Regions from separate parts of the Faecalibacterium sp. AF28-13AC genome, predicted to be linked through region 2. Evidence: riboswitches for the same ligand, from Rfam matches in the RefSeq annotation. Region 2 holds a riboswitch; the other holds the start of a gene.
What was found. A riboswitch is a leader RNA that binds a small molecule or an ion and turns the genes downstream of it on or off. The one in region 2 is predicted to bind cyclic di-GMP.
Positions count from the first base shown of each region.

Region 1 (12,031 bases), on a different contig from region 2:
ATCGAAGCCGGTCTCTTCGTCGTCGAAGTTCTGGCGCATGTCGATCTCGTTGCCGTCCTTGTCCTGGACCACGACGTCCATACCCAGGGACTGCAGCTCCTTCAGCATAACGCGGAAGGACTCCGGAATGCCCGGCTGCGGGATGGGCTCGCCCTTGACGATGGCCTCGTAGGTCTTGACACGGCCCTCGACATCGTCCGACTTCACGGTCAGGATCTCCTGCAGGGTGTAAGCGGCGCCGTATGCTTCCAGTGCCCAGACCTCCATCTCGCCGAAACGCTGGCCGCCGAACTGGGCCTTGCCGCCCAGAGGCTGCTGGGTGACCAGAGAGTACGGGCCGGTGGAACGGGCATGGATCTTATCATCGACCAGGTGATGCAGCTTCAGGTAGTACATATAACCGACGGTGACGCGGTTGTCGAACTTCTCACCGGTGCGGCCGTCGTAAACGGTGGTCTTGCCGTCGCGGTCAAGCTCGATCTTGGAGAAGTCGATGATATGGCCCTTCTCGCCCATGATCTTGGGGAGCTTGGTGGGATAAGCCGGTGCGTTCTCGCCGTGCCACAGCTCACGCGCGGTATCGAAGGTATCGCCGATGTCGTTCTCACGAGCGGAGTCGAAGACGGGGGTCATGACCTTGATGCCGCATGCCTTGGCAGCGTAGCCCAAGTTGACTTCCAGCACCTGACCGATGTTCATACGGGAAGGAACGCCCAGGGGGTTCAGCACGATGTCCAGCGGGGTGCCATCGGGCAGGTAGGGCATATCTTCCTGCGGCAGGATGCGGGAAACGACACCCTTGTTGCCGTGACGACCTGCCATCTTATCGCCGACGCTGATCTTGCGCTTCTGTGCGATGTAGCAGCGGACGACCTCGCGGACGCCGGGCTGCAGCTCATCGCTGTTCTCCGGGGTGAAGACCTTGACGTCCACGATGATGCCGTACTCGCCGTGGGGCACACGGAGAGAGGTATCACGGACTTCGCGGGCCTTTTCGCCGAAGATGGCGCGGAGCAGGCGCTCCTCAGCGGTCAGCTCGGTCTCACCCTTCGGGGTGACCTTGCCGACCAGGATATCGCCGCTCTTGACCTCGGCACCCACGCGGATGATGCCACGCTCGTCCAGATCCTTCAGGGCATCCTCCGAAACGTTGGGGATGTCGCGGGTGATCTCTTCGGGTCCCAGCTTGGTATCGCGGGACTCGGTCTCATATTCCTCGATGTGGATGGAGGTGTAAACGTCCTCACGGACGATCTTCTCGTTCAGCAGGACGGCGTCCTCGTAGTTGTAGCCCTCCCAGGTCATGAAGCCGATCAGAGCGTTCTTGCCCAGAGAGATCTCGCCGTTGCGCATTGCGGGGCCGTCGGCCAGGACCTGGCCTGCCTTGACGGACTCGCCCACCTCGACGATGGGACGCTGGTTGATGCAGGTGCCTGCGTTGGAGCGGGCGAACTTGATCAGCGAGTAGTTGTCCAGGGTGCCCTGCTCATTGCGGACGACCACATGGTCTGCGTCCATCTTCTCGACGACGCCGTCGTTCTTTGCCAGAACTGCGGTGCCGGAGTCGGTGGCGGCCTTGTACTCCATACCGGTGGCCACGATGGGCTGCTGGGTGACCATCAGAGGCACAGCCTGGCGCTGCATGTTGGAACCCATCAGAGCACGGTTGCAGTCATCGTTCTCCAGGAATGGGATGCAGGCGGTCGCGACAGAGACCATCATACGGGGCGAGACGTCCATGTAATCGACCTTCTCGGCGTCGATTTCCAGAATGTCGTCGCGGCGGCGGGCAGAAACGCGGGGACGGATGAAGTGCTTGCCCTCGTCCAGCGGCTCGTTGGCCTGGGCGACGACGTATTCGTCCTCGACGTCAGCGGTCATATACTCGACCTCGTCGGTAACGACCTGATCGATCAGACGGCCGTTCTCGTCGTAGGTCTTCTTGACCTTGCGGTACGGAGCCTCAACGAAGCCGTACTCGTTGATCTTGGCATAGGATGCCAGATAGGAGATCAGACCGATGTTCGGGCCTTCGGGCGTCTCGATGGGGCACATACGGCCGTAGTGGCTGTAGTGAACGTCGCGGACTTCGAAGCCTGCGCGGTCACGGCTCAGACCGCCGGGGCCCAGAGCAGACAGACGGCGCTTGTGGGTCAGCTCCGCCAGAGGGTTGTTCTGGTCCATGAACTGAGACAGCGGCGAAGAACCGAAGAACTCCTTGATGGCGGCGACGACCGGGCGGATGTTGATGAGGGCCTGCGGCGTGATGACGCTCTGGTCCTGGCTCTGCAGGGTCATGCGCTCACGGATGACGCGCTCCATGCGGGAGAAGCCGATGCGGAACTGGTTCTGCAGCAGCTCACCGACGCTGCGGATGCGGCGGTTGCCCAGGTGGTCGATGTCATCGGTGGTGCCCACGCCGTGGCCCAGACCGTTCAGGTAGTTGATGGAGGACAGGATGTCCTTCACAGTGACGGTGCGGCCGATCAGCTGGTCATGGTTGCGGCGGAGCATTTCCTTCTGCTCCTCCACATCGGAGGTGGTGTCGAGGATCTTCTTGATCTCATCGAAGGAGCAGCGCTCGTTGATGCCGCACTCCTTGACGTCAAAGGAGAAGAAGCCCTGTGCATCCACACAGCCGTTGGTGATGACCTTGACCTTCTTGCCCTCGATGAGCAGGACGACGGTATCGACACCGGCGTTGTCGGCCTTCTCGGCCAGCTCGCGGCTGATCTTGCCGTTGGCCTCCACGATGACCTCACCGGTCAGCGGGGCAACGATGTTCTCTGCGGCCACAAAGCCGGTGATGCGGCGGGCCAGAGAGAGCTTCTTGTTCATCTTGTAGCGGCCGAAGCGGGACAGATCGTAACGGCGCGGGTCGAAGAACAGCATATTGATCTGGCTGGTAGCGGACTCCACCGTGGGAGGCTCGCCGGGGCGCAGCTTGCGGTAGACCTCCAGCAGACCCTCTTCCTGGTTCTTGGTGGTATCCTTCTCCAGCGTAGCGAGGATGCGCTCATCGTCGCCGAAGAAGTTCAGGATATCCTCATTGGTGGACAGACCCAGTGCACGGCACAGCACGGTGACGGGCAGCTTGCGGTTCTTATCGATACGAACGTAGAAGACGTTCGCTGCATCAGTCTCGTACTCCAGCCATGCACCGCGGTTGGGGTTCATGGTGGCGCTGTACAGATCGTTGCCGACCTTATCTTTGGCATCTCCGTAGAATACGCCGGGAGAACGAACCAGCTGGCTGACGATCGCACGTTCTGCGCCGTTGATGACGAAGGTGCCGGCGTCGGTCATCAGGGGGAAGTCTCCCATGAAGATCTCCTGATCCTTGACCTCGCCGGTCTCCTTGTTCAGCAGACGGGCCGTCACGCGCAGGGGGGCAGCGTAGGTCACGTCGCGCTCCTTGCACTCCTTGATGCTGTACTTCGGCTCCTTATCCAGCCGGAAGTCCACGAAGCTCAGTGCCAGATTGCCGGTGTAGTCCTCAATGGTGCCGATGTCGTGGAAGACCTCTTTCAGGCCCTCGTCCAGGAACCACTGGTAAGAGTTCTTCTGGACCTCGATCAGGTTCGGCATACTGATGACTTCGTCGATGTGGGAGAAGCTCATGCGCTCGGTTTTGCCGAGCTTGACGGGCTTGACTTTCATCATAAAATCAACCACTCCTTACTTTTATACTCTACGGATGTTGCGTTCTACGGGTCAAATTTGAGCAGACGCACATAAATCGACCCGTATCCTCCGAGGAAGTTCGGCGTTTTTCACAAACTTTTCATGTCTGCCCCTTGGGCCGACCGAACCGAAGCTCCCTTTTTGGCGCACTAGGCCATTATGTGATACTAATGCAGTATACACCGGGAAAGCCCTGTTGTCAAGCCATTTTTCCTATTTCGGGCCGATTTTTTTGTCAAGCCCCCGCTTTTGTGGCACACCCGGTTCCGTGTTCGCTTTGTGCGTTTTGGGTATTGCTTTTTGAGTTTTGCACGTTCTCACCAAAAACACCCTTGTGCATTTTGTACAGGTTTGCTCTTGTGCTTCCGGGCAGACGAAAGGGGCACCCGGCGTGATGGGTGCCCCTTCGGGAGCTTTATTCCAGATAATCCCGCAGCCGTTTGGCCCGGCTGGGATGGCGGAGCTTGCGGAGGGCTTTTGCCTCGATCTGGCGGATGCGCTCCCGCGTGACGTTGAACTCCTTCCCCAGCTCTTCCAGAGTGCGGGGCCGGCCGTCGTCGAGGCCGAAGCGGAGCGTGATCACCCGCTCTTCGCGGGGCGTCAGACTCTTGAGCACACTCATCAGCTCCCGGCGGAGCAGCTGGCGGCCCGCTTCATCCACCGGGATCCCGGCTTCTTCGTCCTGAATGAAATCTTCGAGGTGGGCGTCTTCTTCCTCGCCCACCGGCGTTTCCAGGCTGACCGGCTCCTGCGCCAGCTGCAGCAGTTCCCGCACCCGGTCCGGCTCCATCTCCAGCCGGACAGCGATCTCCTCCGCCGTGGGCTCGCGGCCATTCTTCCGCAGCAGCTCCCCTGCCGTCTTCCGGACCCGGTTGATGTGCTCCACCAGATGCACCGGGATGCGGATGGTCCGCCCCTGGTCGGCAATGGCACGGGTGATGGACTGCCGGATCCACCATGTCGCGTAGGTGGAGAACTTGAAGCCCCTGTCCGGCTCAAACTTCTCCGCTGCCTTCATCAGGCCGAGGTTGCCCTCCTGGATGAGGTCGAGGAAGGGCAGCCCCCTGCCCGCGTAGCGCTTGGCCACCGAGACCACCAGCCGCAGGTTCGCCTCGCTGAGGCGTCGGCGGGCGTCCGCATCCCCTGCTCTGGCGGCGCGGGCCAGCGTCTGTTCCTCTTCTGCCGAGAGGAGCGGCACCTGCCCGATCTCCTTCAGATAGGCTTTCACCGGGTCGTCCAGCGCCACGCCCTCGGCAGAAAGCTCATGTTCCAGTCGGCCGATCTGGGCATCGTCCAGCAGCGGGAGGTCGGCGTCCTCTTCCTCCACCCGGATGCCGCGGGCCTCCAGCGCCTCATACAGCGCGTCCAGCCCGGCGACATCGTACTCCTGCTCTTCCATGGCGCGGCTGACCTGCTCCGGCGTCAGAAGGTGGTGCCGGGCACGGCTCGCCAAAATCTTTGCAAGTTCTTCCGTCTGCGACAATTTCCGCATGATTCCTTCTCCTTCCAGCTCCAGCCGGGAGGAAAGGGAGCGCTCAGTCTTCTGCAGGGAGAGTTCCCTGTTTCTTTTCTCGCATCGACTGGAGATACTGCTCTAAGTCTTCATTGGACATCTGGGCCGCCTTCTTCGCGATCGGGGTGCCGCGGGCGATGCGTTCCAGATAAAAGTTGATATCCTCGGTGGTACAGTTGACATCGCTGTATTGTGCCGCAAGGCGGCTCAGTTCATTCAGGGCCTCTTCGCTCTGTACAAAGCCGCGCAGGGTGGAAAGGCTGACCTCGATGCCCTGCGCCTGACAGTCCAGCATGGCCTGATACAGCTCCTTCTGCTGGGGCAGGAGGAACTTTTCCGCCGGCAGTGCGGCCCGCACCCTGGGGATGTAGCTTGGCTCCCGCAGCAGTGCCGCCAGCAACCGCTGCTCAGCCGAGGCCACACCCAGCGCCTGCGAGCCGCCTGCGCTGTAAGGAACATTGATCTGATCCATCTCACCGGAGTGCAGGCGGGAGCGGTTCTCCTCCCGTCGTCGCTTGCTGCCCGCTTTTTTGACAGCGGTGCCCAGCTGGGTCAGGATGGCGGTCTTGGAGATGTTCGTCTCCTCGGCCAGCCGCCCGGCGTAAACCTCCTGTTCGGTGGGGTTGGAGCGCTCGGCCAGCAGATCCACGGCATCGCGGATGTATTCGAGCCGCTGGGCGTCCTGGGTCAGGTCGTATTGATCCCGCAGGCGCTTGAGCCGGAAATCCAGTGCGTTGCCTACGCCGTCCAGCAGGGCGCGGAAGCGGTCGGCACCATAGCGCTTGATGTACTCGTCCGGGTCCTTTGCGCCGGGGATCTGAAGCACCCCCACCCGCACCGTGCTGTTCCGGAACAGTTCCAGCGAGCGGAGGGTGGCTTTCTGGCCCGCCTCGTCGGAGTCGTAACTCAGGATGACCTCATCGGCGTACTCACTGATGAGCCGCACCTGCTCCGGCGTCAGGGCCGTGCCGCAGGCGCAGACGGCGGTGTCGATGCCCGCCTGCTGCATGCTGATGACATCCATATAGCCCTCGCAGAGGACGAACCGGCGGGAGGCGCTCTTTTTGGCGATCTGCAGCGCGAACACCGTCTCGGATTTGTGGTAGACCAGCGTTTCGGGGCTGTTGACGTATTTGGGCTTGGAGTCGTCCAGCACACGCCCGCCAAACGCGATGATGTTGCCGCGCAGGTCGAAGATGGGGGTCATGACCCGCTTCCAGAACAAACAGTAGATGCGCCCGGAAGCGCTGCGCTTGAACAGGCCGCTGGCGTCCAGCTCCTGCTGGTTGTAGCCCTTATCCCGCAGGAACTGATAGAGGGCCTGTCCATCGTTGGGGGCATAGCCGAGGCCGAACCGCACGATGGTCTTGTCGTCCAGCCCGCGGCGGCGCCAGTAGGCACGGGCCTGCCGGGCCTCCTCGACCGTCGAATTCAGGCAGGCGTGAAAGAAGCGGGCCGCTTCGCGGTTCATCGAGAGGATGCGGCTGCGCATCCGCCCGGTCTTGTCGTCCTCCTGCGGCTCCGGCATCCCGGCGCGGGCTGCCAGCATCTTGACAGCCTCGCCGTAGTCGATGCTGTTGATCTTTTTGGCGAAGCTGATGGCATCGCCGCCCGCCCCGCAGCCAAAGCAGTAAAAGCTCTGGGTGTCCGGGTAGACGTAAAACGAGGGGGTCTTCTCGCTGTGGAACGGACACAGGCCGCCATAGAGGCGGCCCTTCCGTTTCAGCTGCACATAGCTGCCCACCAGATCGACGATGTCGGTGCGGCGGTTCAGCTCTTCAATGTACTCGTGTGGGATCATGGCTCTTTTTTCCTGCTTCCTTTTATAACACGTGCCACTTGCGGGGCACGAACACATCCTCAAAGGTCCGGATGGCGAACTCGTCGCTCATGCCGCTGATGTAATCGGTCACGGCGCGGTCACGGCCCTCCTGATAGGCCAGCTGCAAATAGAAGTTGGACATCTGGTCGATGTGGGTCAGGTAGTATTCGTACAGTTCCGTGAGGACCTTTTCCACTTTCTGCTCTTCGCGCTTGGCGGTGCGGTCATTGTAGACATTGGCATACATGAAATCCTTCAGCGCAAGGAAGGCTTCCTCTTCCTCCGCGCCCATGGCCACATCGCCGTCGCTATGGGCGAGGATGCTCTGGATCATGGTCGTGATGCGCTGGGATTTCGTTTCGCCCAGCACGGCGGTGCATTCTCTGGGCAGGATCGCCGGGTCCAGCACCCCGGCACGGACGGCATCCTCGATGTCGTGGTTGACGAACGCGATCTGGTCCGCCATCCGGACGATGCGGCCCTCCGGGGTCGCCGCCCAGGTGCCCTTGGTGTGGGTGATGATGCCGTTCCGCACTTCCCAGGTCAGGTTGAGGCCCCGGCCGTTCTGTTCCAGCTTGTCCACCACCCGCAGGCTCTGGCGGTAATGCTTGAAGCCATCCGGACAGAGCTTGTCCAGTGCGCTCTCCCCTGCGTGGCCAAAGGGCGTGTGGCCCAGGTCATGCGCCAGACTGATGGCCTCGGTCAGGTCTTCGTTCAGGCGCAGGGCGCGGGCGATGGTGCGGGCGATCTGCGCCACCTCCAGCGTGTGGGTCAGCCGGGTGCGGTAGAGGTCGCCCTCCGGCGAGAGGAAGACCTGCGTTTTCTGCTTGAGGCGGCGGAACGCCTTGCAGTGGATCACGCGGTCCCGGTCGCGCTGGAACACCGGGCGGATGGGGTCCTGCGGCTCCGGCCGGGCCCGGCCCCGGCTTGCATCGCTGAAGGTCGCCCAGGGGGCAAAGGTCAGCCGCTCGATCTCTTCGGTACGCTGGCGTACATCCATCCGGTATCCCTCACTTTCATGCTGGTTCCTGCCCCCTTCCCAGCGCAGCTGCGCCCGCAGCTATTGTAGCAGAATTGCTCTGTCGAAGGGGGAATCTTCCTGTCCTGTCCAAAATTATCCTATAAAAATCTCTCGGTGCTGCTCCCAGAGCGCAGCGGCCATGCAGCCATGCAGCCGACTGCCAATGGCTCCCACTTCGGGGGAGCGGACGAGCGAATGCGAGACGGAGAGGGGCATCAGAACGGCGCATAGAACGGCTGCGAGACGCTCACCTCGGCCCCGCCCCGCGTCAGCTCCCGCAGCTGTTCCAGCAGCGGCGGCTCGGTGCCCTCCGGCATCTGCCAGTGCAGGGTCACGCGGTCGGTGAACTGCGGGTCGGCGAGTTTGGCCCCGGCGGCGTGGATGAGCAGCGCAGCCCGCTCGTAGAGTGCATAGTCCACCGTCACTTCCAGCTCCACCACGCTGCGCACCGTGACGACCTCGGCGTTTTCCAGTGCGCGGGCGGTCGCGGTGGTGTAGGCGCGGACGAGGCCGCCCGTGCCCAGCAGCACCCCGCCAAAGTACCGGGTCACGACCACGATGAGGTCGGTCAGGCCGCTGTGCTGCAGCACTTCCAGCGCCGGGGTCCCGGCGGTCTTGGCAGGCTCGCCGTCGTCGGAGTAGCGCTCCCGGTTGCCCTCCCGCAGGCGGTAGGCGTAAACGTTGTGCCGCGCGGTGCGGTTGGCGGCGCGCACCTGCTCCAGAAAGGCCACGGCCTTTTCCTCACTGTCTGCAAACGCGAGCTGCGCAATGAAGCGGCTCTTCTTCTCCTCATATTCGCCGATGGCTGTGCCCCGGATGGTGCGGTAATCCTCCACGCTGACTCCTCCTGTTTGTTGTGTTCCTTGCAAAACAGTATATCATAAATCCGGGTAAAGAAAAAGCCCGACACAAGCATTGCTCGTGTCGGGCCTTCCCCGGATTTATTTGAAGCACGGAGATGTCATAATGAAAAAGGTGTCGATTTGCCAAGGCAAACTCGGCAAATCGACACCTGCTGTTCAGATGAAGGTCGCTCAAAAGGCGGGTACACATCGTGCCCGATTTGAGAAGCAACTGGCTGCCATTTTACAGGCCCTATAGCTTTGCGTCACAGCCTTTCGACTGCTTTGCCGAGAATATTCAATTCCGTAGATCTTGCATCGCAGTCCAGCCGCCGTTCGCGCGTCTCCCTGACTACTTTTTTATTCTATCATGTTTGTCTTCATTCGTCAAGATTCTGCGGCCGGTTTTTTCCGTTTTTGCAGATCTTTTTCATGCCTCCCGGCTGCTGCTGTTTTGTTCTGGCCCGTTTTCTGCCGCCTCGCCCTCCCTGCCAAAAAAAGCATCCGGCTCAACGTTGCTTGCGTGAGCCACCGCAAAAAAGGGAATTTCTGGAATTTTTCCATGTTTCACGCAGGAAATGCACCCATTCACGCAGAAAAGTCTTGCATTTACCCCCCCCCCCACGTGCTATATTTAGCTTAGCAAGCAACCTCTGTTTTCTGGTTCCTCAATCCATGTTGTGGTACGAGTTGGAAGGGACGGTGGCGCACCGCCCTGTCCGGTTCCAATATATTATAGAATATATGTAATAGGAGGTATTCTCAATGGTCTCTTATCGCAGACTCGCCATGCGCGTCCTGGGGCATGTTCCGGTGCCTTTCGGCAAGAAAAAGGCAGCTCCCCCTCCCCGCGTTGCCGCACAACGGATCGCAGCCCTCGCTCTCGCCTGTGCCATGATGACCGGCATGGCCCTTCCTGCTTTTGCCGCTACGTATGATATTGCCAGCGGCTCCATTGATATCCACGCTACGGAAAACGGCAATCTCATCAGCCAGTGGTTTATGAATGGGGAACAAAAGGAATACGTCAGCGACAGCAGCGGATACATCCAAGATCGTGAGGACAACGAAATCACCATCACCGGCACAAGCACGGGGAACACGGTCACCATCGACGCAGACAAAGACCAGACGGCCAATGTCACCTTGAAAGATGTGAACATCAATGTTGATGAAAAATACGAACACGGCTACGACCCCGATCAATACAAAACCGCCGTGGAAGTGACCGGCAGCGGCAATACGAACATCGAGCTGAACGGCAACAACACGCTGACAAGCGGATATGGCCACGCCGGTCTGGAGCATAACAAGACCGACGACAGCGGCACGCTGACGATTCAGGACGAAAAGAATGATGATGGCTCCGCAAAGGGAAGTGCGTCCGATACTACTGGCAGTTTGACTGCCACGGGTGGTTACCACGGTGCTGGCATCGGCGGCAGTGACAAACAAGACGGCCAAGTGACCATTACGGGCGGTGAGATCACTGCCAACGGTGGTAGTCAGGGTGCCGGTATTGGCGGCGGTGCCGGTGACACGGACGCCGTCGGCGGTGACGGCGATGTGACAATTTCCGGCGGTACGATCACCGCTACGGGCGGCAGTCTGGGTGCCGGTATTGGCGGCGGTGCCTACGGCAATGGTACTGTCACAGTTACCGACGGCGATATCACCGCAAAGGCTACGGGCAATTATGGTGCCGGTATTGGTGGCGGTCTTGGCGCGATACCGAAGGACACTCTTATTGGAGGAAATGGCACTGTCACCATCAGCGGCGGCACCATCACCGAAGCCTCTGGTGGCTATATGGCTGCTGGCATCGGCAGCGGCTATCAGGGTCTGGGCACAGTGACCGTTGAAGGTGATGCCGTCATCAAAAACGCACAGGGCGGTGAAGCTGGAGCCGGCATCGGCAGTGGCACCTATGGTGACAGCGAGATCCTCATCAGAGGTGATGCAGTCATTGAAAATGCAGAAAGTAGCGCAAACGGCGCTGGCATCGGCAGCGGCCAAGGCGATTTGTATCCCGATGGCGATGGCATGGTAATCGATCCAACTGTAGGCAACGTGACCATTGAAGGCAACGCCAAAATCGAAAATGCAAAAAGTGGTTCTGGTGGTTCCGGCATTGGCGGCGGCGCTATTGGCATCGGCAATGTAATCATTAGAGGCAACGCTCAAATCGGCAACGCCGCCGGCGGCGAAGAAGGTGCCGGTATTGGCGGCGGTGCTCTTGGAACTGGTGACGTGACCATCGAGGGCAATGTCACCATCGAAAACGCACAGGGCGGCGCTGGTGCTGCCGGTATCGGTGGCGGCGCAGAAACAGAACCCGACACCGAGGATACCAGAAACAAAGTTTCCATCAAGAGCACCGAAGCTGGTTCTCCTAACATTACTGCTACAGGCGGCGGCGTTCTGAATGACGAGAATTATCCCCTCGCCGGTGCTGCGGCCATCGGCAGCGGCAGCGTTGCTGACGGTGCTACTGAGGTAAAGTCCGATATTACCATTGAAGGCAAAGTAACCATTGATGCCACCGCAGGCGGAAGCATTGCCATTGGCGATACACCGCTCAAAGAACAGAAGTTTGCCGGTTTGCCAGTAGGTGCTGTCATCAAACGGTGGGATTCGGCCGGTGTGGATCTTACCCTAAAGGATGACAAGCCTACGGAACCGGAAAAGCCGGAGAAACCTGACCCGGAGAAACCCAATCCTAACCCCAACCCGGAGAATCCTAACCCCAACCCGGAGAATCCTAACCCCAACCCGGAGAATCCTAACCCCAACCCGGAGAATCCTAACCCCAACCCGGAGAATCCTAATCCCAACCCGGAGCAGCCCAACCCTAACCCGGAGCAGCCCTCTGAGCCGTCGGGTGCGGTCTCGACTTCCGCTCCTGCCGAAGAGCTGACCGCCTCGGATGCAGAGTATCTCGTTACCGTAGAGGGGCTTTCCGTCACCAATGCACTGGGAAAGCAGATCACGCACACCTGCACACTGAATGCCCAAGGCAAGGTCCTTACCATTCGCGTCAACAGCATTGTGGCCACCGCACATCTCACCATGGAGACCCTCCGGACGCTCAAAGCGCAGGGGGTAGAAACCATCCGTTTCTGCACACTGCTGTACCGTCCGACTTCGGT
Region 1 is NZ_QUFG01000001.1:486,209-498,239, reverse strand. Features, by position in the region: gene DWY95_RS02310 (DNA-directed RNA polymerase subunit beta) at 1-3,663, opposite strand, end outside; gene rpoD (RNA polymerase sigma factor RpoD) at 4,100-5,176, opposite strand; gene dnaG (DNA primase) at 5,220-6,998, opposite strand; gene DWY95_RS02295 (deoxyguanosinetriphosphate triphosphohydrolase) at 7,021-8,019, opposite strand; gene DWY95_RS02290 (YigZ family protein) at 8,256-8,876, opposite strand; cyclic di-GMP riboswitch class I at 9,107-9,182, opposite strand; gene DWY95_RS02285 (hypothetical protein) at 9,648-12,031, shown strand, end outside.
Region 1: linked by a shared signal. The riboswitch ahead of DWY95_RS02290 (YigZ family protein) and the one ahead of DWY95_RS05850 (transporter substrate-binding domain-containing protein) in region 2 are both predicted to bind cyclic di-GMP.

Region 2 (12,031 bases):
AATTCCGGCATCCGGGCGGCGCTGGGCAGCCTGTTTACATGGAAATTCGGTATCTTGTTGGCGGTGATCGTGCTGAGCGTGGTATTCTACCGTCCCTTCTGCAAGTGGCTGTGCCCGCTGGGCGCGTTCTACGCACTGTTCAACCGGGTGTCCCTCTTCCAGATGAAGGTGGATAAGAATAAGTGCGTTTCCTGCGGGAAATGCGCCAGAGCCTGCAAGATGGATGTGGATGTGACGAAAACGCCCAACCATACTGAGTGTATCCGCTGCGGGATGTGCATCCGCGCCTGTCCGACGAACGCCGTGTGCTTCCGCTACGGCTTCGGCGATGGAAAAGAGAAGGAAAACGCAGCGACACTGCGAGAAAACAACAACAAAGCTTAAGGAGAAACGAATATGAACGCAAAGAAGATACTGGCTCTGATGCTGTGCGCGATGATGCTGCTCTCCCTTGCAGCCTGCGGCGCAAAGGGCAACGACAAGCAGGCGGATATGAGCGGAGACAGCTCCGCCATGACCGGCGAGCCGAAAACCGCCGAGGAGGCGCTTGCCCTACACAAAAAGCTGATGGAACAGGAGAACACGATTCTCTCGCAGAACACTGCGCTCTGGGAAAAGGTGTTCATGGCGGCCGATAAGGGCATGACCATGCAGGAGGACGGCAAAAACTATGGCGACTTCCTGCTGGATACCATCGAGGGTGCCAAAGATCAGTTCACCGACGAAGAGTATGAGATGCTGAAGGAGTCGGCCACGAAGATCAGCAATATCGAGAATAAGCTGACCGAGCTGGAAAACAAGTACCCCGATATCATGCAGGAATCCATCGACGGCGATATGAGCGTGCCCGCAGGCAGCGACATGACCAATCCGCCCGACGACGGCAGTATGCAGAAGTTCCCCGCATTTGAGGGCAAAGACTTGGATGGGAATCCGGTGAAGAGCGACGAGCTGTTCTCCGCCAACGCCGTCACCGTTGTGAATTTCTGGTTCACCACCTGCAATCCCTGCGTGGGCGAGCTTTCCGAGCTGGACGCACTGAACAAGGAGCTTGCGAAGAAGGGCGGCGCACTCATCGGTGTCAACACCTTCACATTGGATGGCGATGAAGCGGCAATTTCCGAAGCAAAAGATGTACTGGCCAAGAAGGGCGCCACCTACCAGAATGTGTATTTCGCTTCCGACGGCGAGGCGGGAAAGTTCACTACAAACATTTTTGCCTACCCCACCACCTATGTGGTTGACCGCAACGGCAATATCGTGGGTGACCCCATCGTAGGTGCCATCACGGAAAAGAAGCAGGCGGAGACGCTGCAAAAGCTCATCGACCAGGCTCTTGCCGCCGATATGGGCTGACCCGAGATTAAAAAAAGCGCCTGCTGTGCGCCGCTGCATTGCCCATGGCGCTCGAAGGGTCGGAGTGAGTCCTGATTCCCCTGAAAGGAGGAAACGTGATGTATCGAAGCGTATTCTGCCAATACGGGCTCAACTTTTTGCACAGTTCATCATCTGCCACATGGGAAGCAGATGCAACCGAATCCCGGATCAGCACATCGGCAGATACGTCCAGCACCTCGACGATTCGGATAAAGGTTTCCAGTTTAGGGATTTTTACTCCGCGCTCTAAGTCTCCAACATAATTTGCTGACAACTCGACCCGTTCTGCAAACTGCTCGATTGTCCATCCTTTTTCTTTGCGCTGCTCTCGTATTCGTTGACCCAAAAGCGTATTCATAGCGACCTCACATTCTAATTGTGTTTGTTACACACCAATAGCATACCTGTCGCAATTTTTTGTTATACACAATCTATCTGTGTTTGTTCAACGCCAGTTGGGTAATTTCAAAGTGGAGAATTTTTGCGCGTATCTTTGGTCAAAAAAGCAATGGTCTTTTGGGACGGCACATGGTACAATGGCAAACGTTGTGCCCTTGGCACATGAACGAAGGTAAAAGGAGCTGCTGAACGTGGATACGATCTATCTGCTACCCGGTGAGGAACGCTGCGTTGATTTTCGAGATGCCAATGGAGTCCCGAAGGTACACTACATTTACTGTTCCATCCGTGGCAAACTTTTCAACTGCACCTGCTGCACAAAGGACGAAGCCCAGCGGCTGTGTGAAGATTGGCTTATAAAACAGGACCGCTGCTACATAAACTAAAAAATCCGCTGAGGATGCCTCCCCAAAACGGGAAGGCTCCCCGGCGGTATTCGTTTATAGGTTGCATTGCAGCCTATTGGTCGTTTTTATGTGCGACAGCTTTCTGTCCGCATCAAAGGTATTTCCGCAAAGTCGGCACAAGAACATTCATATTGATCGGCTTTGCGATATGGTCGTTCATTCCGGCATCCAGTGCCGCCTGTCTATCTTCAGTAAAGGCATTTGCCGTCATCGCGATGATGGGGATATTTGCTTTTTGGGGGTCGTCCATCCGCCGTATCTTTTTGGCCGCATCGTAGCCATTCATCACCGGCATCTGGATGTCCATAAGGATCAACTGATACGTTCCGTTCGCAGCTTTTTCCAGCATATCCACACATTCCACTCCGTCTTTTGCGCGGTCTACCGTACAGCCTTCTTCCTGCAGCAGCTCAGTGGCAATCTCCGCATTGAGGTCGTTGTCCTCGGTCAGCAGGATCCTTGTACCGCACAGGCACTTTTGGTCCGAAGGGTTTGTTTCTCGTTTCGCCTGTGTTTCATCCTCGGACGCAATGCGGCAGGGAATGGTCACGGTAAACGTGGAGCCAACACCAATCTTGCTCTCCACTGCCACGGTGCCGCCCATCAGCCCGACCAGCTTTTTCACGATGCCCATCCCGATGCCGCTGCCTTCCACCTTGCTGACGGTGGACGTACGTTCCCGTTCAAAGGGTTCAAAGATATGCTTCTGAAACTCCTGCGACATTCCGATGCCGTTATCGGCAACCGTGACCACCGTATCGCACCAGCCCTCTTTTTCGCCGGGCTTCTGCGTAATATCGCAGCAAATCGTGCCGCCGGCTCCCGTGTATTTGACCGCGTTGCTGACAAGGTTCGTACACACCTCGGTCAGGTGCGGAATATCCACATAGACATACGGATGCAGCAGATGTGTTGTCACCGTAAGCGTCTGCCCCTTGCTGTCTGCCTGATTCCGGAACATGGCAATGCAATTACGGAAATCTTTATCGACATCCGAAACAGAATACTCCATCTCCGTCTTATCGTTCTCGATGCGGGCAAGATCCAGAACATTGTTCAGCAGCATCAGCAGGTTCTGTCCGCACACCTGAATGTTCTCCATGTATTTTTCCAGCTTTGCCGGGTCATCCAGATGCCGGGAGGCAAGGTCTGCGTAACCGATAATGGCGTTCATGGGGGTGCGGATATCATGCGACATATTGAACAGGAAGGTGGATTTGGCACGGTTTGCGCTCTCCGCGTTTTCCACGGCAACCTGCAATTTTGCATTCAGCTCCTGCGTATCGTTTGCGGCTTTCTTTGCAGCAGCTTCGGCTTTGCGCGCCTTCCGCAGCAGCTTCAGGATCGTGAGCAGAATGGCTGCAACCACAATGCTGCTGACCAGCAGAACCATGAAGAAGTTATCCTTTATAAAATCGCTCAGGGTAACCTTCCGCGCGGAGCTCTTATGCATCGCCAGAGAGCTGGTAAGCATATTGGATGGCATTGCCTTGATCGTTTTGTTCAGGATGGACAGCAGGCTGCGGTTTCCGCTCTTGACCGCAAAGCAGGAATTGGCAGGGTTGGGCAGCGGAACGCTGTAAAAACCATAATTTTTGCTGTATTTCGCCTCACTGCCGACCCCTATGATAAAACAGTCTGCCTGTCCGTCCTTGACCAGTTTTACCGCATCCTCCTGTGTATCGCAGTCCACGATTTCCCACTGCGGATAATAAAACGCAATGTACCTTGTTAGGGAGATCTTGTTTTGGGGAACAGCAACGCGGTTCACTTTGTTTTCGGTAAAGAGCTGTTGGTTCGTGACCACCATCATATTGGCGGTCCAAGTGGTGTTGGTTCTGGCAACGCGATATTCTTCAGCCAGATTGGGACTCTGGTCGAAATGGAAGATCATGTCGATCTCGCCTGATTTCAGCGCATTGAGTTCCGCCTCTTTGTCGTCATAACCGACCAACTGAAATTCCAGCTCCTGATTTCCCAGACAATCTGCGGCAAACTGAATATAGTCCGTTATTGTTCCGGTAATCTCCCCGGTGGCAGGGTCATAGGTGCTGACGCCGCGATCACTCGTCAGAAAGCCCATTCGGATCGCACCGTGCTTTCTGAGCCACGCCTTTTCCTCTCCCGTAAGGATGGGCTTATAATCCAGCGAGAAATACTTTTTACACAGATCCGCCGTATAAAAAGGAGCCTCTTCGTCCAACGCGTGCATCGCATTGTCCAGTTCTTCCTTGAGATCCGGACGGTCTTTGTTGAGCACATAGTAGATGCTGGATTTTCCCACGCGGGTTATGGTCGAGATGCCAAGATCTGCCCAGTAGGATTCTTCCAGTGAAACAAAGCAGTCGATCTCGTGATTGGCCAGCTTTTGCTTCACATCCTCGTTGTTGGAGATGTTGACGTGCTGCGTTTTTATGCCGTGTTTTTCCTCCCATTCGGTCAGCATCACTTCCGGCTCCGTTCCCATCACAACGCCGATCTTTTTGCCGTCCAGTATTTTGAAGTCAGAGGCGGAGATATCTGCGCGCGAAAGGTCGGCATAGAGGTAATATTTTTCCTCCCCCATCGGTTCGTCCGAAAACAGCATCTCCTCAGCGCGATCCTCCGTATAAGAAATACCGCCCATGATGTCGATCTCGCCGTTTTCAAGTTTTTCAAAGCAGTCTGACCAGTCGCAGGTCACATACTCGAACTGCCAGCCTGTATAGCCGGATAGTGTTTCCAGCAACTCGTAGCCGTAGCCCTTTCTTGCGCCCCTCTCGTTGCAATAGTTGAAGGTGTCCTCAAACGAACCAACGCGGACGACTTTTACAGGGGCGGTTTCTGCGGCAGCCTTCACAGGGAGCACAGCTGACAGCAACAGCAGCAGGCACAGCATTGCACAGACGCTTTTCCGCATCAGCGTCTGCATGGTTTCGCTCGTTCCAAAGTTTTTCATTTTATCCAATCTTTCTCCGCCCCAGACGGCTCATTCTAGCTTTATTTTCACTTCACCGATTTCAGGAAGGTGCTTGCAATATCATTCTCGTTCTGCTGTCAGTAGCTTTTTTGAATATACATATACTATTATATGGTATATTGTAACATTATAACAAAAGCGTTTCAAGGCATTTTTCTCGTAAAGAGCACTTGTTTTCTATGGAACGCTTTTACCCTATCGCAAGCCACAGGATATAAGCTGCTCCGATGTACTTCATCACTCCCATTACATTTGGAAGCAAAGAATTAACCCCATATACGAAAATTGCGCATAAGATTTGTACTACATTTTGGCCTCCTTCTTTCGTTTTTAGGGTATAAAAATAGCGGGCAACCTTTTTGTGGTCGCCCGCTTGGGGGAAATATGTAGGTATTATCGCAATTTTCAAAAAGAGTGCCAATCAAAACGGCATCTTTGCGATATGCAGTTTGCGGATGTTGCTTGTGCATTAAAAACGCAAACTGCTATAATCCGCTGGAGTTACGGCCTGTTCAAGTTACGCTCAATAACTTTGGTTACTTCTTCCATGTTAAGAGGCTTGGAAACATGACCGTTCATGCCTGCGTCCAGAGATGCCTGAACGTCCTCCGAAAAAGCATTTGCCGACAATGCGATGATGGGAATCTCTTCTGCATCCGGGCGGTCAGCATACATTGCACGGATCGCCTTTGCCGCCTGATGTCCATCCATTTTAGGCATCATAATGTCCATCAGGATAATATCATAAGTGCCCGCCGGATGCTCTGCGAACAGATCAACAACTTCCTGCCCATCTGCTGCACGCGATACTGTCATTCCCAAATCTTCCAACAGTATCGTGGCAAGTTCGGCGTTCAGATCATTATCTTCTGCCAGAAGCACCTTGATCCCCTTCAGGTCATTGTGCTGTACAAGCGGCTTTGTTTTTTCGACTTTCTCAGCATTTGTCAGTTCCATGGGGATCTCTACGGTAAAGGTCGTACCGACGCCCTTCCGGCTGTCTACTGTGATCGTGCCGCCCATCAGTTCAATATACTTCTTTGAGATGGGCATTCCCAGACCCGTGCCCTTATACTGTGTCCGTACGCCATTTTCTTCCTGCGCAAATTCGTCAAAGATTTTTTTCTGGAAATCTTCGCTCATACCGATGCCGGTATCTTTGATCCGATAGCAAATTACGATGTGCTGTGCATCGGCTCCCGGACGGCTGCCTGCATCAAAACGGATGGTGCCGCCATCCTTGGTAAATTTCACGGCATTGTTCAGGATATTGACCAGAATTTCCCGGATACGGACGGGTTCCGTCATGACATAGGGATTTTGCAGCGGTTCACGATGCACTTCAAAGTTCAGTTCCCGGTTCAGAAGCATCCCCTTCACGATCTCGATCACACTGTCTGTAACTGCGGTGATATTCGCCGGAACAGGGGAAAACTCCACCTTTCCGCTCTCGATGCGGCTCAGATCCAGCACATCATTCAGCAGGGACAGCAGATGATCCGAGCTTTCCTCGATCTTCTTCAGACAGTTGTGCATTTCCGGCACAGAATCCTGATGCAATGCAATATTTGTAAAGCCGATGATGGCGTTCATAGGGGTGCGGATGTCGTGGGACATATTGGAAAGGAATGTGCTTTTGGCTTTGCTGGCTGCTTGCGCCTGCTCTGCAAGGACAGCCATTTCTTTCGCTTTCTGTTGGGCTGCAAGCTGTAATTTTCTGCGTGTTTGCAAGCGGTTCAAAATAACGATCAGCGTGACCGCCATCCACGAGATAAATACGATGATGGCGACAACCGTGACCGGATGCAGACGGATCATATCTGCAAGTGTCAGATTCGTTGCTTTATAAGTGGTGTACTGTGTTGCAAGGTCTTCAACAAGATTATCCGGCATTGCGTACATTGCTTTTGTCAGGATACCTGCCAGCGCATGGTTTTCCGTAGAGGAAACCACCATGCGGTAACTGAATGTGGGTTGTTCCAGCAGCGTGTAGGTCATTGTACCTGTTGTGTCGCTGTTGACGAATGCCTGTGCCATGTAATAGTAGACAAAGGCTGCATCCGCTTTGCCATTGCGGACAGCTTCCATCATCTCCTGACGGGTACTGCACATCAGTTTTTCCGCACCGGGTGCCAGCACATCTTCGATCGATGTAGATGCGGTCTGATTGACTGTGGTGACAACATGGATCTTCCCATCAAAGTCTCTCCGCGTCACTTTTGCCATTCGCATCGTGATATAGGGAGCGGTCAATCCCCATTCTTTGGTCTCTGCGTAATTATCCGTATCCAATCGTGCATCAATACTGATGTTTACCGCATCCTTATTGCTTTGATATGCGATATACTCATCTCTGGTCGCAGGAACAAGAAACTCATACGAGAGTCCTGCATAGTCTGCTATCTTCCGAAAATAGTCCGGGAGAATGCCCTTTACTTCGCCATTTTCTGTATAGGAATAGGGATACCGGGTCGGGTCGCACAGAACATGAAGGGGATTTTCCTTGGAATATTGGGCAATGATACGCTTTTCTTCTTCCGTGTACTCCAGATTTTTGGTATCGGTAGTTTCGTAGTTTTTGTTATAGAGGGTCGTTTTCCAGCTGCCTTCGGCAGCGTTCATCTGGTCGATCGCATAATTTATCTTATTCAGAAGTTCAGTGTTTCCTTTTTTGACGATCACATAAAAATCACTGCTGCCGAATTTTTCAAGGATGTGCTCATTGTTCATTTTGCGCAGGGAACTGGTGACAATGGCATCAACCGTTCCATTCTGAAGTGCCTCTGCTATCTCCTCAGCCGAATCGAAATAGACCGATTTGTAAGTGAAGCCTTTGGTTCGTGCATACTCCGCAAATTCATCGTTCCGGGAGTTTCCGCGCAGGAGTGCAACACGCATCCCATCGTAGGTACTATACTTTCCCTCAACGATGGTGCTATTATCGCTGCGGACAGTCAGGATACCATTGTTGGTTCCGATCGGACGGGAAAAATCAAATAATTCTTCGCGCTCAGGCGTTCTGCGGGCAGAAGTTACCATGTCGATCTCACCGTCGATCAGCATCCGCTGCATTTCATCCCAGCTTTTGTCATAGCCGACGTATTCATAGTCTACATCCCAGTAGCGCGCCATCAAGCGGAGAAAATCGTAGCCATAACCGCTGCGGTTTCCGTTCTCGTCCATCATGTGATAGCCGTCCATTGCAAAAAAGCCAACCCTCACATGCTCATGCTGGCTTACTGTTTCTGCTGCGCTTGCCGAAAGAGACAGCAATGCCGTCAGCAGAAGCATCGTCATTAGAATTGCCAGACCCCTGCAAGTTCTGGCTCGTTTTGTAACATTCATAACATGACCCCTTCATTTTTATAACTCTGCCGCTGGAAAATAAATAAACGCTTTCAAGGCATGGCGAACCCATGACTGAAAGCGTCATCTGACTTCATAAAGCGATATTTGCGGACAGCAGAAAACAGCAATTTCTTACTGGCAACTGGCTGACCCGGTGGGTCCCTATAGCTTTGCGTCGCCGACTTGCGCCGGATTTGCCTATGAACTTTTATAAAAAATTTACCATAGAAATAAATCCTTGCCAAGACGTTTTTGAAAAAAAGTCGAAAAATGTTTTGAAACAGCAAACAGAGGGGAGTGATACACCATAGTCCGTCCAGCTTTCCCAGTACCGGGTCAGACTGTTGGCTGTGCGCTGGGCAAGGGCGAGATATTCTTCGGTTTTGCTTGACATTGTTGCCTCCTTCCGTTTTTGAGCATAAAAACAGCGGGCAACCGTTTTATAGTTGCCCGCAGGGGAATGTATTGTGATGCGAAATATTGTATCTCTGTAAAATTTATGATACACTAATCCTGTTTGTGGATAGGAAAAAAGGATAGGAGTGTGTTACTATGGATTCACAACATCCCAAGCGTAGCGCCTTTTCCGGTAAGATCGGCTTTGTTCTTTCTGCTGCCGGCGCATCCGTGGGCCTTGGCAACATCTGGCGTTTCCCGTATCTGGCCGCAAAATATGGCGGCGGTATTTTTCTGCTGGTGTACATTGTGCTGGCCGTTACTTTTGGTTACACCATGATCGTGGCAGAAACCGCGCTGGGCCGCATGACCAAAAAGAGCCCGGTCGGCGCTTTCGGAGCATTTGGCAAGAGCGGCAAGCTGAAGTTTGGTGGATGGATCAATGCCATCATTCCCATTCTGATTGTACCGTACTATTCGGTCATCGGTGGCTGGGTCATCCGTTATCTTTCCGCCTATGTCAGTGGACACGGCAGTGAGTTAGCACAGGATGGCTATTTCTCCGGCTTTATTTCCAGCGGCCTGTCTGCTGAGGTATGCTTTCTCATCTTTACGGTTTTCACGCTTTCCATCATTTTTGCCGGTGTCCGTAATGGCGTGGAACGAGTGTCTAAGCTGATGATGCCCGTTTTGGTGGTTTTGTCTGTTGTCATTGCGATTTACTCGGTCACCCGTCCGGGAGCACTGGCCGGAGTAAAGTATTTTCTGATTCCCAATGTTGCAAACTTTTCATGGATGACCGTTGTTACTGCTATGGGGCAGATGTTCTACTCGCTGTCCATTGCTATGGGCATTCTGGTGACCTTCGGTTCCTATATGAAAAAGGATGTTTCCATTGAGGAATCCACAGAAAACGTTGAAATTTTTGACACTGCCATTGCAATCATGGCCGGTCTGATGATCATACCTGCTGTGTTTTCCTTCTCTGGTGGTGACCCGAACACCCTGCAGGCAGGCCCTTCTTTGATGTTCATCACCATCCCCAAAGTATTTGAGAGTATGGGGTTCGGCCACGTTGTAGGCGTACTGTTCTTCCTGTTGGTTCTCTTTGCCGCTGTTACAAGTTCCATTGCCTTGACAGAGAGTGCCGTTTCCACCTTTGAGGATGAACTCGGCTGGAACCGACAGATGGCTACCGCCTGCATTGGTATTATCATGGTTGTCTTAGGCAGTCTGTCCGCGCTTGGCTACGGCCCGCTGGCCGGTGTGACGGTGTTCGGGATGCAGTTTCTGGACTTCTTCGATTTTCTGACAAACTCTGTTATGATGCCCATCGCCGCCATTTCCACCTGCGTGCTGGTATCCCGTGTGATCGGCGTTGAAAAAATTGAAGAAGAAGTCACCGCAGGTGGGAAGCCGTTCCGCCGCAAAAAGATTTTCAACTTTATGATTCGCTATCTTTGCCCTGTCTTCGCAGCAATCATTCTGATCAGTTCAGTGGCCAATACTCTTGGCTGGATTTCCATGTGACAACAAATTTTTGAAAAAGGCAGCTGTTTCTCTTTATTTAAGCGGAAACGGCTGTTTTTCTTTAATGAAAAATTCTATGTACGCCGCCCGCAGGCGGCAAAAATCAGTCCATAGGAAACTCAACCTCCGCAAACTGCGCATCGGTCAGCAGTTTCAGCTTTTCGATAACGCCCTCGGACAGCTCCCGCAGCGCAGTTTCATCCGGCATCAGATAGCACTGCATGAGCCGCAGTTCGTGGATGAGCCCCAGCCGGGTGCCGGTGTTGTAGAGCATCATCAGCATCAATTCCTCACCATTAGAGTTCATGGGCATTCCTCGCTTTCCGACACCCGGTAGGATTGCACTCCGGGGCATCGCACTTCTCTTTGAGCGTTTGCAAAACCGAGGTGCGTTCCGGCTTTTTATCCAGAAACCCCGGCAGCTCCTTGAAGCCGATGCTGTCCACATAATGCGCCGAAATCTTCCCATCCTGATTCAGCATGATTACATCGCTGACCGACAGGCTGTGCCCATGATAATCCAGAGGGCGGGCGCAGTTGAATTTTTGGTAAAGTTGTTGCTTCTTCGACAGACAGCACATCAGGATAGTTCACAAATAATTTTTCATAATACTCTTTTGCTTGATTTTGATTCATTATCCTTGACTTTCCTTTCGTTTTGTGCCTAAGTAGGGGAGCGTTTTGCCCTGCATCCCTCCTGAACATCCCTCCAATTTCCATTTGGGCGGTCCAAACCGAAAAAACAGAGTAGAGGAAAAACGCATCGAAAAATCGTGGATATTTCAAATTATTGTTCGTTGAAGCGTGAATTTTGCCTTTGCGCAGTGGAAACCAGATATCACTAGATATCACTGGATAACACCAGATGGAAGATGCGGATAAAAACTCAAAATCCCTTGTGCTAATAACACGTGTGGGTTCGACCCCCACCACCGGCATAAAAAGGAAGCCCTCCAGCTTGTCTGGGGGCTTTCTTTTTATCTGTGGCGTGTGAGCGGGTCGAACAGCACGACCCTGCACAGCAGGGGAGCAATCAGCCCTGCGGGCTGTTGCTCAGTGCGCGGGAGACCCCCACCACCGGCATTGCAAGCAGCTCGAAATCGAAAGGTTTTGGGCTGCTTTTCTTTTTATCCCCTCACATCCGGCCCGTCTTCACACGGTTGTCTCCACCGGGAAACTGCTGACGATGTGCTTGAGGGTGTTATAAACGCAGAACTGAAAAAGGGCATCGGAACTTTCCACGGATCCAAAGGATACGGAAGGTTCCGGTGCTTTTTTGTATCAAAATTATTTCAGGTCGAACCGGACGATGACCAGCCGATACCACAGATACGGCACCATGTTCCAGATCATCCACAGTTCCATCAGGATGTAGTTGGGCAGGTCTTTCAGGCGGAAGGGGCGCTTACCGAGCTGGCCGGAGCGGAGCAGGGCAAAGGCCTCGTGCATCCCTTTGTCCCAGGCCTCACCAAAGCCCTGCTTGTGGAATTTGTAGCACTTGAGCAGATAGCCCAGCGCCAGCGGGATGAAGTTGAGCAGGAGCATGAGCAGCGGCTCGTTCTTGAGCGGGAGCAGGATGCTGTTGCGGCCGCTCTGCTGGCTCTTGAAGGCGTTG
Region 2 is NZ_QUFG01000003.1:289,020-301,050, reverse strand. Features, by position in the region: gene DWY95_RS05880 (4Fe-4S binding protein) at 1-384, shown strand, start outside; gene DWY95_RS05875 (TlpA disulfide reductase family protein) at 397-1,356, shown strand; gene DWY95_RS05870 (helix-turn-helix transcriptional regulator) at 1,364-1,735, opposite strand; gene DWY95_RS05865 (DUF3873 domain-containing protein) at 1,968-2,162, shown strand; gene DWY95_RS05860 (transporter substrate-binding domain-containing protein) at 2,275-5,121, opposite strand; gene DWY95_RS05850 (transporter substrate-binding domain-containing protein) at 5,644-8,439, opposite strand; cyclic di-GMP riboswitch class I at 8,625-8,699, opposite strand; gene DWY95_RS16775 (hypothetical protein) at 8,699-8,884, opposite strand; gene DWY95_RS05845 (sodium-dependent transporter) at 9,043-10,416, shown strand; gene DWY95_RS05840 (transposon-transfer assisting family protein) at 10,520-10,723, opposite strand; gene DWY95_RS05835 (YodL domain-containing protein) at 10,713-10,997, opposite strand; gene DWY95_RS05830 (glycosyltransferase family 2 protein) at 11,704-12,031, opposite strand, start outside.